2 regions of the Salipiger sp. CCB-MM3 genome follow, and region 1 is predicted to be linked to the other one. Evidence: riboswitches for the same ligand, from Rfam matches in the RefSeq annotation. Region 1 holds a riboswitch; the other holds the start of a gene.
The links. A riboswitch is a leader RNA that binds a small molecule or an ion and turns the genes downstream of it on or off. The one in region 1 is predicted to bind thiamine pyrophosphate.

Region 1 (7,373 bases):
CGGGTCGCGGATTTCGGTGGAGGTGGCGTTTTCCGAAAAATCGGCGCCAGCGCCGTAGATGTCGCGCGCGACCCCGGTGGTCAGCTGCGCCGGAGTGCCGTCAAAGACGATCCGCCCGTCGCGCATGCCGATGACCCGGTCGCAATAGCGCCGCGCCGTATCCAGCGTGTGCAGGTTGGCGATCACCATGCGGCCGTCTTCCTCGTGAATGCGGCGCAGGCTGTCCATCACCAGCTGCGCGTTCATCGGATCGAGCGAGGCAATGGGCTCGTCGGCGAGGATCACCTTGGGGTCCTGCATCAGGGCGCGCGCGATGGCGACACGCTGCTGCTGACCACCCGAAAGCGCCTCGGCGCGTTTGGCGGCATGGCCGGCGATGCCGAGCCGCTCGAGAATGTCGATGGCGCGGTGCACGTCCTCGCGCGGGTAGAGGTTGAACATGGTCGACAGCGTGCTGCGCCGCGCCAGCGTGCCGTGCAGCACGTTCGACACCACATCCATGCGCGGCACGAGGTTGAACTGCTGGAAGATCATCGCGCAGTCTGACTGCCACAGGCGCTTGTCCCCGCCCCTCAGTTGCAGCACGTCGCGGCCCTCGAACAGCAAACGCCCCTCGGTCGCATCGGTCAGCCGGTTCATCATCCGCAGGAAGGTCGACTTGCCCGCGCCCGACCGGCCGATGATGCCGATCATCATCGGCCGGTCGACGGTAAAGCTCGCGTTGTCCACGGCGGTGTTCGCGCCGAAGCGCTTCGTCAGTTTCTCGACGGTGAGCATGGTTCCCCCAGACTGTCCGGGGCGCTATGTCGCCCCGAACGGTATCGAGGCTGTGACGCTTCGGACTCAGTTCCATGTCGGTTCCATGAAGCTTTTTTGACGGCGCCATCGCGGCGGCATATCCGGACCTTTTCTCGCGCGCGCTGCCTGCGCCAAAGGCGAAACCCCTCTCCAGCGCGCGCGGCACCCCGGAAAACACCCGCCGCGACGATGACGCAGGGGCATTGCCCTCGCCGGTCAACAGTGGTCTATGTCCGGACTAAAGCCCGCACGAGACTGGACCCCACACGTGCCCATAAGCCTGTCGAAGACCCCTGCCTCCCCTCCCAGCCTGACCGACCGTCTGATCGGGGCCCTGCTGATCCTGATCACCTGTCTGCTCATCCTCAAGGAATGGCATCTGGTCTCCTCCGGGCTCGATTACGCATTGGTCCCCGCCGTGACGCTGGTGGTGGCGCTGCTGGCGACGCAGGTCGCGCCGGGGCGGCGGTTCTTCGTGGCCCTAGCCATCGCGCTTAGCCTCGCCTTGGTCTGGCGCGTCGAAGGCTGGCAGCCGGTGCTGCTGAACGCCTTCCACTCCGCCGGGTTCATCGCTGCCTTCTTTGCCGCGCTCGCCACGCTGCGCAGCGCCGCGCAGCAGGCCAGCTCGATCCGTGCCGCGGGCAATTTCCTCGCGCTGCAGCCGCCGGGGCGGCGTTATCTTGCGCTCACGCTTGGCGGGCAGGCCTTCGCCTTGTTGCTCAACTACGGGGCCATCGCGCTGCTCGGCAGCCTCGCCACCGCCGCGGCGGCGGATGAGCCCGATGAGGAAATCCGCACCCATCGCACCCGCCGCATGCTGCTGGCGATCCAGCGCGGGTTCGTCGCCTCGCTGCCGTGGTCGCCCATGTCCTTTTCCATCGCCATCACCACCGCGCTTATCCCGGGCACCAGCTGGGGCTCTGTGGTGCTGCCGGCGATTGGCACCTCGGCGCTGATCACCCTGACCGGCTGGGCGCTCGACACGATCTTCAAGCCCAAGCTGTCGCATCCACCCGCCCCCCGCGCAGCGCCCGAGGGCAGCTGGGCGCTGATGGCACCGCTGCTGATCCTGCTGGGTCTGCTGGTGGTCTCGGTGCTGATCCTTCAAAGCCTCACCGGCCTGCGCATCATCGCGCTGGTGCTGCTGGTGGTGCCCTGTATGGCCGCCGCATGGGCGCTGCTGCAAAAGCGCGAGGGCAATCCGCCGCTGCGCGAGCGCGCCCGCACCTTCGCCTTCACCGAACTGCCCGCCTATCGCGGCGAGGTGACGCTGCTGATGATGGCCGGCTTCATCGGCACCGTCGGCGCGCCGCTGCTCGCACCGCTGGTCAAAGCCTCGGGCTTCCATCCCGAAGACCTGCCGCCCGCGCTGGTGCTGGTCAGCTTCGTCTGGATCATCCCGCTGCTTGGCCAGCTTGGCATGAACCCGATCCTTGCCGTGACGCTGATCGCGCCGCTGGTGCCCGCTGCCTCCGAGCTTGGCGTCGCGCCCGAGGCCATCGTGGTGTCGATCACCGCGGGCTGGGCCTTGGGGGGCATCAGTTCGCCCTTCACCGCCACCACGCTGCTGGTGGGAAGTTTCGGCAACGTCAGCGCCCGCCACGTCGGTCTGCGCTGGAACGGCAGCTACATGATCTGCATGCTGCTTTTGCTGTCGGCATGGGTGCTTGCCCTCGGCTATCTCATTCTCTGACCTCCAACTCGCGAAAGTTCCCCTATGAGCCTTGCCCAGACCCCGCCCATCTTTGACGGCCACAACGATCTGCTGCTGCGCCTGCTGCGCGGGGCCGTCAGTGCCAGCGACGTGGTCGGCGGGCTGAGCAGCGGCCACATTGACCTGCCGCGCGCGCGCTCGGGCGGGTTTGGCGGCGGCTTCTTCGCGGTCTTCGTGCCCAGCCCCTCGAAGTCGGGCGACGACATGGACGCGATGGCGCAGCCGCAATACGACCTGCCGCTGCCCGAGATGATCCCCCATGCCGAAGCGCTGGAGACCACGTGGAAGGGGGTCGAGGCCTTCGAGGCGCTGGCCGAGGCGGGCGCCATCACCCCCTGCACCACCGCCGCCGAGATCGAGGTCGCGCTGACCGGCCCCAAGATGGCCGCTGTGCTGCACCTCGAGGGCGCCGAAGCCATCGGCCCGGACCTGAGCGAACTGCACGAGCTGCACGCCCGTGGGCTGCGCTCGCTCGGCCCGGTCTGGTCGCGCCCGACGATCTTTGGCAATGGCGTGCCCTTCCGCTTCCCCTCGACGCCGGATATCGGCGACGGGCTATCCGAAGCGGGCAAGCGGCTGGTCAAGGAATGCAATGATCTCAAGATCATGATCGACCTGTCGCATCTCAACGAAAAGGGCGTCGACGATGTGGCCGCGCTGACCGATGCGCCGCTGGTCGCCACCCATTCCAACGCCTATGCGGTCACCCCGCACGCGCGCAACCTCACCGACCGCCAGCTTGCGATGATCGCCGAGAGCGACGGTATGGTCGGCGTCAACTTCGCTTCGGCCTTCCTGCGCCCCGACGGGCGGATGGATCCCTCCTGCAGCCTCGACGTGGTGCTGCGCCACTTCGATCATCTGATCGAGAAACTCGGCGAGGACCGCGTCGGCTTCGGCTCGGATTTCGATGGCGCGACGGTGCCCGAGGGCATCACCGACATCGCCGGTCTGCCCAATCTGCGCGCCGCCATGACCGCCCATGGCTTCGACGCCGCGTTGATGGAAAAGCTCTGCTCCGGCAACTGGCTGCGCGTGCTGCGCAAAACCTGGGGCGCGTAACGCCCGCCCCTTCGTCTAGACGCAAATATCCCGGGGGTCCGGGGGCAGCGCCCCCGGCTCTCCCGCCAGCGCTCCCCAGCCTTTGGGCTTTCGCACCCGGCCGCATCTGCTAGGGTCCTCCACACCTAGGGGGGTCCCGGCAAGGGGCTGAGATACTGCTGGCATGCGTGCGGCGCAGTGACCCTTTGAACCTGATCCGGATCATGCCGGCGAAGGGACAGGTGGAGCTGACCGCATGCCCTCGCCGGCCTCATTTATGGAGGCCGCGCCCTTGACCACCCCCGACATAACTTCCCGTATGCCACCCCGCATCCCCAACGTGCTGACGATCGCGGGCACCGACCCCTCGGGCGGTGCGGGCATTCAGGCCGATCTAAAGGCCTTCAGCGCCAACCGTGCCTACGGCATGAGCGTGATCACCGCCGTGGTCGCGCAGAACACCCGCGGGGTGCGCGCGGTCGAGGCGCTGCCGCCAGAGTTTGTCGCGGCGCAGATCGACGCGGTCTTCGACGATGTGCGAGTCGACGCGGTAAAGATCGGCATGGTCGCCAACGCCGAGATCATCCGCACCGTGGCCGAGCGCCTGCGGGCCCATGGCGCGCGCAGCATCGTGTTCGATCCGGTGATGGTAGCCAAAAGCGGCGACGCGCTGCTCGACCCCGAGGCGGTGGCGGCGCTGCGCGCAGATCTGGTGCCGCTGGCAACGCTGATCACCCCCAATCTGCCCGAGGCCGCCGTGCTGCTCTCGCGCGGGGAGGACTGGAGCGCCGAGGAGATGGCCACAGAACTGCCCGCGCTGGCCGCCATGGGGCCAGAGGCGGTGCTGCTCAAGGGCGGCCATCTGACCGGCAGCCCCGAGAGCACCGACCTTCTGTGGTGGCAGGGACAGACCCGCAGCTACAGCGCGCCGCGCATCGCCACCAAGAACGACCACGGCACCGGCTGCACGCTCTCTGCCGCCATCGCCGCGCTGCTGCCACGCAAGACGCTGCCCGAGGCGGTGGATGAGGCGAAGCGCTATCTGCAAGGCGCGCTGGCCGCGTCGGACCGGCTGGAGGTGGGCGGCGGCCACGGGCCGCTGCACCATTTTCACGAAATGTGGGGCTAGGCCGCGGCCCAGGCGCGGGCAATCTCCCGCGCCGCTGCCGCAGGGTCCGGCTGGCCGCAGATCGCAGAGACCACGGCAAGGCCCTGCGCTCCTGCGTCCTTCGCCGGCGCGGCATGATGCGCCTTCAGCCCGCCGATGGCCACCGCGGGCACCGGGCAAGCCGCCACCTGCGCCGCCAGCCCGTCCCAGCCCACGGGCTGCTTGTGGTCGGGCTTGGTGGGGGTGGCAAAGACCGGCCCGGCCCCCACATAGTCCACCAGCGCGGGAGGGGCCGCCCGCGCCAGGTCCGGGCTTTCCACCGAGAGCCCCAGCAGCATCTCCGGGCCGACGCGCGCCCGCGCTTCGGCGGGGGTCATATCGCCCTGCCCCACGTGCAGCCCGTCCGCACCGATCACCCGCGCGGCCTCGACGTCGTCATTGACGATGAGCAGCGCGCCCGAGCCCGCCAGCGCCGCCTTCAGCGCCCGCCCGGTCTCGATCATTCGCGCGGTGCCGCCGTCCTTGTCGCGCAGCTGCACCATCGTGGCCCCGCCCTGCACCGCAAGACGCGCCGTTTCGACCAGGCCGATCCCGGCGCAGAGGCCGGGATCGAGCACCAGATAGACCGACAGGTCAAAGCGCCTCATGCGGCATCTTCCAGCACGCGCAGATCGGCCCCGGCGTCCAGCGCCTCGGGCGTCAGCGCATGCAGCGCATCGAGGAAGCGGGGCGCGAAACTGCCCGGCCCCGTCGCCCCCTCATGCGCGTGGCTTCCGGCCACGGCGTAATGAGAGAGCGCCGCGACGGTCGCCTCGAACGGGTCGCCGCCGAGCCCCACATAAGCCCCGCAGAGGCCGGTGAGCGAACAGCCAAGCGCGGTGTTCAGCGGCATCCACCGCGAGCCGCCACCGATCCGCACGGCACGGCTGCCGTCGGTGACGAAATCCACCGCCCCGGTCACCGCCACCACGCCGCCGGTCTGACGCGCCAGCGCGCGGGCGGCGGCCTCGGCGGCCTCCACCCCGTCGCGCCCGTCGACGCCCTGCCCGCGACTGGCCTCCCCAGCGAGCGAGAGGATCTCGGAGGCATTGCCGCGCACCACCGTCGGCTTCAGCGCCAGCAATTCGGCCGAGACCCGCCGCCGCAGCCCCGTCGCCTGACAGGCCACCGGATCGAGCACCCATGGCTTGCCCGCCGCCTGCGCCCCGGCGATGGCCGCGCGCATCCCCTCGACAAAGGGCTCGGACAAAGTGCCGATGTTGACCGTCAGCGCGTGGGCGATGCCAGCGAACTCGCCCGCCTCCTCGGCGTCCGAGACCATGGCCGGAGACGCCCCCGACGCCAGCAGCACGTTCGCGGCGATGTTCATCGCCACGTAGTTGGTGATGCATTGCACAAGCGGATTGGTGCCGCGCATCTCCTTCAGCAGCGCGCCAGCGGTCATGCCTTGTCCTCCTCGTTCAGCGGCAGATAAAGCGCGCCGCCCTCGCGGAATTTCTCTGCCATCTTCGCCATGCCCTCTTTCTGGGCCTCGGCGCGGATGTCGTGGCTGATCCGCATCGAGCAGAACTTCGGCCCGCACATGGAGCAGAAATGCGCCACCTTATGCGCCTCCTTGGGCAGGGTCTCGTCATGCATGGACCGCGCTGTGTCGGGATCGAGCGCGAGATTGAACTGATCCTCCCAGCGGAACTCGAAGCGGGCGCGCGAAAGCGCATCGTCGCGGATCTGCGCCGCCGGGTGGCCCTTGGCGAGATCGGCGGCATGGGCGGCGATCTTATAGGTGATCACCCCGGTCTTCACATCGTCGCGGTCCGGCAGGCCGAGGTGCTCCTTGGGCGTCACGTAGCACAGCATCGCCGTGCCGAACCAACCGATCATCGCCGCCCCGATGCCGCTGGTGATGTGATCATAGCCCGGCGCGATATCCGTGGTGAGCGGCCCGAGCGTGTAGAACGGCGCCTCGCCGCAGGTCTCAAGCTGCTTGTCCATATTGGCCTTGATCTTGTGCATGGCCACATGGCCCGGCCCCTCGATCATCACCTGACACTCGTGCTTCCACGCCACCTGCGTCAGCTCGCCCAGCGTCTCCAGCTCGGCAAACTGCGCCTGATCGTTGGCGTCGGCGATGGAGCCCGGGCGCAGCCCGTCACCCAGCGAGAACGACACGTCATAGGCCCGCGCGATCTCGCAGATCTCGTCGAAATGCTCGTAGAGAAAGCTCTCGCGGTGGTGGTGCAGGCACCATTTGGCCATGATCGAGCCGCCGCGGCTGACGATCCCCGTCACCCGGTTCACCGTCATCGGGATCATATGCAGCCGCACGCCGGCGTGGATGGTGAAGTAATCCACCCCCTGCTCGGCTTGCTCGATCAGCGTGTCGCGAAACACCTCCCAGCTTAGATCCTCGGCGATGCCGCCGACCTTCTCCAGCGCCTGATAGAGCGGCACCGTGCCGATGGGTACTGGCGCGTTGCGCAGGATCCAGTCGCGGATGTTGTGGATGTTGCGCCCGGTCGACAGGTCCATGACCGTGTCAGCCCCCCAGCGCGTCGCCCAGACCATTTTCTCCACCTCCTCAGCCATCGAAGAGGTCACCGCCGAGTTGCCGATATTGGCGTTGATCTTCACCAGAAAGTTGCGCCCGATGATCATCGGCTCAAGCTCGGGGTGGTTGATGTTCGCCGGGATGATCGCGCGGCCCTTGGCGAT
Region 2 (7,373 bases), 500 kb from region 1:
CATCGCCCCGACAACTCGCGGGTCGATGCGGTCGATGATCACTGGGATCAATTCGACAGTTTCGCCGTCTACGACCGGTTCACCCGCGCGTGGCTGAAGGCCGCCAAGCGGCTTCTGAAGCCCAACGGCGCGCTCTGGGTGATCGGGTCCTACCACAACATCTTCCGCGTCGGCGCGGCGCTGCAGGACGAGGGCTACTGGATCCTCAACGACGTCGTGTGGCGCAAGTCCAACCCGATGCCGAACTTCCGCGGCAAGCGCTTCACCAACGCTCATGAGACGATGATCTGGGCGTCGAAGAGCGAGGGTGCCAAATACACCTTCAACTACGAGGCGCTGAAGGCGCTGAACGAAGGCGTTCAGATGCGCTCGGATTGGGTTCTGCCGATCTGCAACGGCGGCGAACGCCTCAAGGACGCGAATGGCGACAAGGCGCATCCGACGCAGAAGCCCGCCTCGCTGCTGCATCGCGTGCTGGTCGGCTCGACCAACCCCGGCGATGTGGTGCTCGACCCGTTCTTCGGCACCGGCACCACCGGCGCTGTGGCCAAGATGCTGGGCCGCGACTTCATCGGTATCGAGCGCGAGGAAAGCTACCGCGAGGTGGCACAAAAGCGCATCGATGCCATCCGCCCGTTCGACCGCTCCTCGCTGGAAGTGACCCGCGCCAAGCGCGCCGAGCCGCGTGTGCCCTTCGGCCAAGTGGTCGAACGCGGCATGCTCAGCCCCGGCGAACTGCTGGTCTCCTCCTCCGGCAAAAGCGCCAAGGTCCGTGCCGACGGCACGCTGGTGGGCGACACCGTGAAGGGCTCGATCCATCAGGTCGGCGCGCAGCTCGAGGGGGCCCCCTCGTGCAACGGCTGGACCTACTGGCACTTTAAGCGCGAAGGCAAACTGGTGCCGATCGACGAGCTGCGGCAGCAAATCCGCGCCGAGATGGCCGACCGGGCCAACTGAGTTTCCGAGATACCATAAAGGTTTGACGACCGCCGGTGCCTGCTGCGGCAGGCACGACCTGGCCCCGCCTGCGCTTCTGCGCGGCGGGGCATTTTTCATCCGGTCCCGCGCATTGGCAGCAGGAAAATCGCATCAATCCGCGCGATCTCGAAGAGTTTGTTTACCCCACGCTGATAGCGAAGACCCGTCCGGCGCGACGCGCCATGTCTTGACGGGAATGGGTGATGAGCAGGTTTTCGATCCGCGTACAGTTGCTGATCCTCGGATCAGCCTTCATGTTCCTGACACTGGCGGTCGCCATCGCCTCATGGCTCATTCAGGCGCGCATGTCAGACAGCCTCGACTTCGGCAATGATCTCAGGCGGCAGACCTCGGTGCTGATGGCGGCGCAGGGGCGGATCGATCATGCCGGCACGGCGATTCTGCATTTCGAACACAGCGGCACCGAACCGCTGGACGATTTGCGGGCCGATCTTCTGTCGCTGCAGACACTTATCGATGATTCAAGCAGCGCGTTCCTCGCCCCGGACTCGCGCGAAGCGCGCCGCCCAGAGATGCTCACGCGGCTGCAGACGGTGGCCGCGACGGCCACCTCGCTGGTGCCCCAGATCGACACGCTGACCATCCCCGGCTTCACCATTTTCGAGCGGGATGCCCATATCAGCACCGTCCTTCTTCCCACGCTCGACAAGGCGCGCACAGAGATCAAAGAGATGCGCGATGCGCTGCGCACACAGGCCGAGCGCGCCGACAGCATGGCACGGACCGCGATGGATACCGGCTTCCTATTGCTGATCGGCGCGAATGGTCTGGCCGTGACCCTGTCGCTGATCTGCGTCGTGGTCTTCGGCAAACTGCTCGCGCGCCCTTTCCAAACCGCGGCCCGCAGCGTCGAGCGCATTGCCCAGCAGGACTTCGAGACCGAGATCGAAGGGCTCGATCGCGGCGACGAGGCTGGTTCCATCGCCCGCAACCTCGAGGCGCTGCGCGACCGCCTGCAGCAGGCCGAAGCCGACCGTGCCGAGGAGCAGGCCGCCAACGACCAGAGGCTCGCGCTTTTCAGCGCCCTTGGTGACGCCATGGGCGGGCTGACCCGCGGCGACACGGATCATAGGCTCGACGCGACCGACTGGCGTCTGCTGGGCGACAGCGCCGTGCGCCTGTGCGAGAATTTCAATGCGCTTGCACAGGGCATCAGCAGCCTTGTCGCCTCGCTGCGCGCCTCCACCGACACGGTCCAGCGCAACTCTCAGGAACTATCTTCCATGTCGCGCGAAATGTCCCGGAGATCCGAGGTGCAGGCCGCCACGCTCGAGGAATCCGCCGCCGCGCTAGAGCAGCTCTCGTCCAGCGTACGCGCCGCCGCAGAGCGTGCCGAAGATGCCGACCGCCGCGTGGGCGAAGGACGCCGCCGCGCCGAGGAAGGCGGCGCGGTGATGGAAAAGGCGCTGACGGCCATGGGCTCCATCGCCGCCTCTTCCGACCAGATCACCCAGATCATTGGCGTGATCGACGACATCGCCTTCCAGACCAATCTTCTGGCGCTCAACGCGGGCGTCGAAGCGGCCCGTGCCGGAGAGTCGGGCAAAGGCTTCTCGGTCGTCGCCTCGGAAGTCCGCTCTCTGGCACAGCGCGCTTCAGAGTCGGCAAGAGAGATCAAAGCGCTGGTGTCCAACAGTTCGCAGCAGGTGAAGGATGGCGGGCATTTGGTGGAGCAGACGGGCACCGCGCTCTCGGACATCGTGCGCAATGTCAGCGAGGTCTCGGATCTGGTCGCAGAGATTGCCACCGCCGCCAAGGAGCAAGCGGCGGGACTGCAGGAAATCAACGTGGGCGTGGCCGAACTGGATAAGGTCACGCAGCAGAACGCCGCGATGGTTGGCGAGACCAGCACCGCAAGCGACCAACTCAGCAGCGAAGCGGAACGCCTCTCCACGCAGCTCAATCGTTTCATGGGCGTCGAAGCTGCGGAAACTCAGGATGTCACGCCGGTGGCAGCGCCCATCGAAAGCTTCGAGCCTGCGCCGCCTTCGGTTCCGGCTTCCCATTCCCAGCCCGCGCCGAAGCGCGCCATCGCGGGCGATGACGTGAGCTGGGAAGAGTTCTAAGGCGGGGCCTTCTTGCGGGTCTCTGCGGACCGGGCTGAGCGGCTCTGACGCCGCCGCGCCTCAACTGCGTGGCGTGCCTAACGCCACAGGCAAAAGCGACTGCGCCAGTGGCAGTGGCAGTGGTAGGGGCAGAGGCAGAGGCGCCCAGATCAGCCGATTTGACCACGATTGGTGCCGACCTGTCCCCGGTGCAGCAAGAGGTGATCGAGGATGACACAGGCCATCATCGCCTCGCCTACCGGCACCGCGCGAATGCCGACGCAGGGATCGTGACGGCCCTTCGTGACGATGTCGGTTTCCTCGCCGTCCACGGTCAGCGTCTTGCGCGGCGTCAGGATCGAAGACGTCGGCTTCACCGCGAAACGCACCACCACGTCCTGGCCGGTCGAGATCCCGCCCAACACGCCGCCCGCGTGGTTCGAGCTGTAGACCGGCCCATCCGGCCCCATGGTGATCTCGTCGGCATTGGCCGAGCCGGTCAACGCAGCCGCGGCCATACCTTCACCGATTTCCACACCCTTCACCGCGTTGATCGACATCATCGCCGCCGCCAGATCGGTGTCGAGCTTGCCGTAGATCGGCGCGCCCAGCCCCGCGGGCACGCCGCGCGCGACCACCTCGATCACCGCGCCGACGCTGTCGCCGGACTTGCGCAGACCGTCGAGATAATCTGCCCAGCCCCCGGCGGTTTCGGCATCGGGGCACCAGAACGGGTTGCGCGCGATCTCCTCCCAGTCAAAGCGCGAGCGGTCGATCATCTCCGGGCCCATCTGCACCATGTAGCCGGTGATCGACACGCCCGGCGCCAGCTCGGCCAGCGCCGCCCGCGCCAGTCCGCCCGCAGCCACCCGCGCCGCCGTCTCACGCGCCGACGAGCGCCCGCCGCCGCGATAATCGCGGATGCCGTACTTCTGGTAATAGGTGATGTCGGCGTGCCCGGGACGGAACTTGGCCGCGATCTCGGAGTAATCCTTGGACCGCTGGTCGGTGTTCTCGATCATCAACTGCACCGGCGTGCCGGTGGTCTGCCCTTCGAAGACGCCGGAGAGGATTTTCACCGCGTCGGGCTCGCGCCGCTGGGTGGTGTATTTGTTCTGCCCCGGCTTGCGCAGGTCCAGCCAGCTCTGCAGCGTGGCTTCGTCAATCTTCACGCCGGGCGGGCAGCCGTCCACCGTCGCGCCAAGCGCCGGGCCATGGCTTTCGCCCCATGTGGTCACACGGAAGAGATGGCCGAAAGTGTTGAGGCTCATGGGGATGTCTCCTGTGTCGGGCCGCGGGGTCTGCTCGCCAAGCCTGTTAGGCCAGCGCGGCCCCTGTCTCAAGGAATTTCCGCAACAAACAGAGACACAGGACGACACAGGAAGACACTGGGCACCGCGCGCAATTCCCTTGTCAGAGGCCCCGACCCCGGCTAGGTCTGCGCTACCTCGGGGTGCCGCGCGATCCGCGCCGGCTGAGATGCGACACACGCGAACCCGTTGAACCTGACCCGGTTAACACCGGCGGAGGGAAGGTCACGGCCCAAGGCACCGCGCGCCCCGGCCCATCTTGCCCTCTCGCCGCAAATTTGGAGGATGCCATGAAGGCCATCAGTTTTGCAGCGGGATGTCTCTTTGCCAGCACGGCGCTGGCGCAAGAGCCCGTTCTGACCGTCTACGCAGGCGATTACGTCGTCTCGGAATGGGGCCCCGGCCCGAAGATCGAAGAGATGTTCGAAGGGCGCTGCGGCTGCGATCTGCAGTTCAAGCCCGGCGACCTGCTGCCCCGCCTGCTGCTCGAAGGTGACCAGACCGAGGCCGATGTGGTCTTTGGCCTCAACACCGATGTGACCAAGAAGGCCCGCGAAAGCGGCCTCTTCGCGCCGCATGGCGTGGACCTCTCGCCACTCACCCTGCCGATCGACTGGACCGACGACACCTTCCTTCCCTACAACTACGGCGAGACGGCCTTCATCTACGACACCACCCGCCTGTCCGAGCCGCCCACCAGCTTTGCCAAGCTGCTCGACGCGCCGGATGATCTGAAGATCGTCATCCAAGACCCGCGCAGCTCGATCTCGGGTCTCGCGATGGCGCTCTGGGCCCAAGCGGTGTTTGGCGATGAGGCCGAAGACGCCTGGCGCAAGCTGGCGCCGAAGATCCTCACCGTCACTAAGGGCTGGTCGGAAAGCTACGGCCTTTTCACCGATGGCGAGGCCGACATGGTGCTGAGCTACACCACCTCTCCCGCCTATCATATCATCGCCGAGGAGGATCACACCAAGAAGGCGCTGATCTTCCCCGAGGGCAATTATTTCATGGTCGAACTGGCCGCGAAACTTGCCACCAGTGATCAGCCGGAACTGGCGCAGGACTTCATGGATTTCATCCTGACGCCCGAGTTCCAGCAGATGATCGCCACCGGCAATTGGTCCTTCCCCGCCGCCCTGCCGCATGAGGACTGGCCGGAAGGGTTCAAAGAGCTCGAACTGCCGAGCAAGGTGCTGTTCTACTCCGAGGACGAGGCCGCCGCGCTGCGGGATGAGGCGATCGAGGCATGGCGTCGCGGCCTCTCGCAATAATCGCGGCGCTTGCCGCGGGCGGGCTGGTGCTGGCACTGGTGCTTGGCCCAGTCGCGGCGGTGCTGGCGCGGGCTGGTGGCTGGGGCAGCCTTGGCCCCAGCGACTGGCAGGCACTGCGCTTCACGCTCTGGCAGGCCTGTCTTTCGGCGCTGTTCTCGGTCGCGCTGGCGATCCCGGTCGCCCGCGCGCTGGCACGACGGCGCTTTCCGGGGCGCGGGCTGCTGATCTCGCTTCTGGGTGCGCCGTTCATCCTGCCGACGATCGTGGCGGTGCTGGGGCTGCTGGCGGTCTTTGGTCAGAACGGCATGGTCAACGTGGCGCTGCGAGGGGTCGGACTGCCCGCCTTCAGCATCTACGGCCTGCACGGCGTGGTGCTGGCGCATGTGTTCTTCAACCTGCCGCTGGCGACCCGGCTGCTGCTGCAGGGCTGGCTGGCGATCCCCGCCGAACGCTTTCGCCTCGCCGCCTCGCTGGGGCTCTCGCCATGGGCGATGCTGCGCACGCTCGAGGCGCCCATGGTGCTGCGCATCGCGCCCGGGGCCTTCGCGGTGATCTTCGTAATCTGCCTGTCGAGCTTTGCGGTGGCGCTGACGCTGGGCGGCGGCCCGCGCGCCACCACGGTCGAGTTGGCGATCTATCAGGCGGTGCGCTTTGATTTCGACCTCGGCCGCGCGGCGCTGCTGTCGGTGATCCAGCTGGCACTGGCGCTGGCGGCGGGGCTGGTCGCCCTGCGGCTTGGCACCGGCGGCGGCTTTGGTGCGGGGCTCGACAGGATGGTGACCCGCTGGGACGGGCGCGCAGGGCTCTCGCGGGCGGCGGACATCGCGTGGATCGCCCTCGCCGCGCTCTTCCTGCTGACGCCGCTCGGCATGGTGGTGGCGCGCGGCCTGCCCGGGCTGGTGCAACTGGGCGCCAGCAGCTGGGAGGCGGCGTGGAATTCGCTGACCGTGGCGCTGGCCTCGACGCTCCTGTGCCTGCTCTGGGCGCTGCCGCTGTCCACCCGCTGGGGCGAGTGGCTGGGGCTCGTGGGCATCGCCGTCTCGCCGCTGGTGCTGGGCACCGGCCTTTTCCTGATCGTCCGCCCCTTCGCCAATCCGCTGTCGCTGGCGCTGCCCGTCACCACTTTGGTGAACGCGCTGGTCGCCCTGCCCTTCGCGCTGCGCATCCTGCGGCCAGAAGCCGAAGCTGTGCGCGCCGATTACGGACGTCTGGCGCAGGCCCTGGGGCTGACCCCGCTCGCATGGCTGCGCCTTGTGCTGCTGCCGCGGCTCCGCCGACCGCTGGGCTTTGCCGCCGGGCTCACCGCCGCGCTGTCGATCGGCGATCTCGGCGTCATCGCCCTTTTTGCCGACCCCGACCGCGCGACGCTGCCGCTGCAGGTCTACCGGCTGATGGGCTCCTACCAGATGCAGGCCGCGGCAGGCGCGGCGCTCTTGCTGCTGCTGTTCAGCTTCGGGGCCTTCTGGCTCTGCGACCGGGGAGGCCGCGCCAATGCTGACACTTGAGGCCCTGCGCTACACCGAGGGCGACTACAGCCTTTCGGCCGACCTGTCGCTGGCGCCCGCACGGCGCGTGGCGATCATCGGCCCCTCGGGCGCGGGCAAGTCGACGCTGCTCGACCTGATTGCCGGGTTCCTCGCGCCCAAGGCGGGCCGCCTGCTCTGGCAGGGTCAGGACATCACCGCGACGGCGCCCGACAAGCGCCCCGTGGCCATGCTCTTTCAAGAGAACAACCTCTTCCCGCACCT

Region 2: another riboswitch for thiamine pyrophosphate. It lies ahead of AYJ57_RS05660 (thiamine ABC transporter substrate-binding protein); the one in region 1 lies ahead of thiD (bifunctional hydroxymethylpyrimidine kinase/phosphomethylpyrimidine kinase).

What each region holds. Positions count from the first base shown of each region.
Region 1 covers NZ_CP014595.1:659,713-667,085, forward strand. Annotated here, with positions in the region: gene phnC (phosphonate ABC transporter ATP-binding protein) at 1-777, opposite strand, end outside; gene AYJ57_RS03235 (hypothetical protein) at 1,067-2,491, shown strand; gene AYJ57_RS03240 (dipeptidase) at 2,516-3,574, shown strand; TPP riboswitch at 3,692-3,810, shown strand; gene thiD (bifunctional hydroxymethylpyrimidine kinase/phosphomethylpyrimidine kinase) at 3,873-4,682, shown strand; gene thiE (thiamine phosphate synthase) at 4,679-5,308, opposite strand; gene thiM (hydroxyethylthiazole kinase) at 5,305-6,105, opposite strand; gene thiC (phosphomethylpyrimidine synthase ThiC) at 6,102-7,373, opposite strand, start outside.
Region 2 covers NZ_CP014595.1:1,157,988-1,165,360, forward strand. Annotated here, with positions in the region: gene AYJ57_RS05645 (site-specific DNA-methyltransferase) at 1-957, shown strand, start outside; gene AYJ57_RS05650 (methyl-accepting chemotaxis protein) at 1,182-3,065, shown strand; gene aroC (chorismate synthase) at 3,215-4,315, opposite strand; TPP riboswitch at 4,484-4,593, shown strand; gene AYJ57_RS05660 (thiamine ABC transporter substrate-binding protein) at 4,645-5,625, shown strand; gene AYJ57_RS05665 (thiamine/thiamine pyrophosphate ABC transporter permease ThiP) at 5,601-7,130, shown strand; gene AYJ57_RS05670 (thiamine ABC transporter ATP-binding protein) at 7,117-7,373, shown strand, end outside.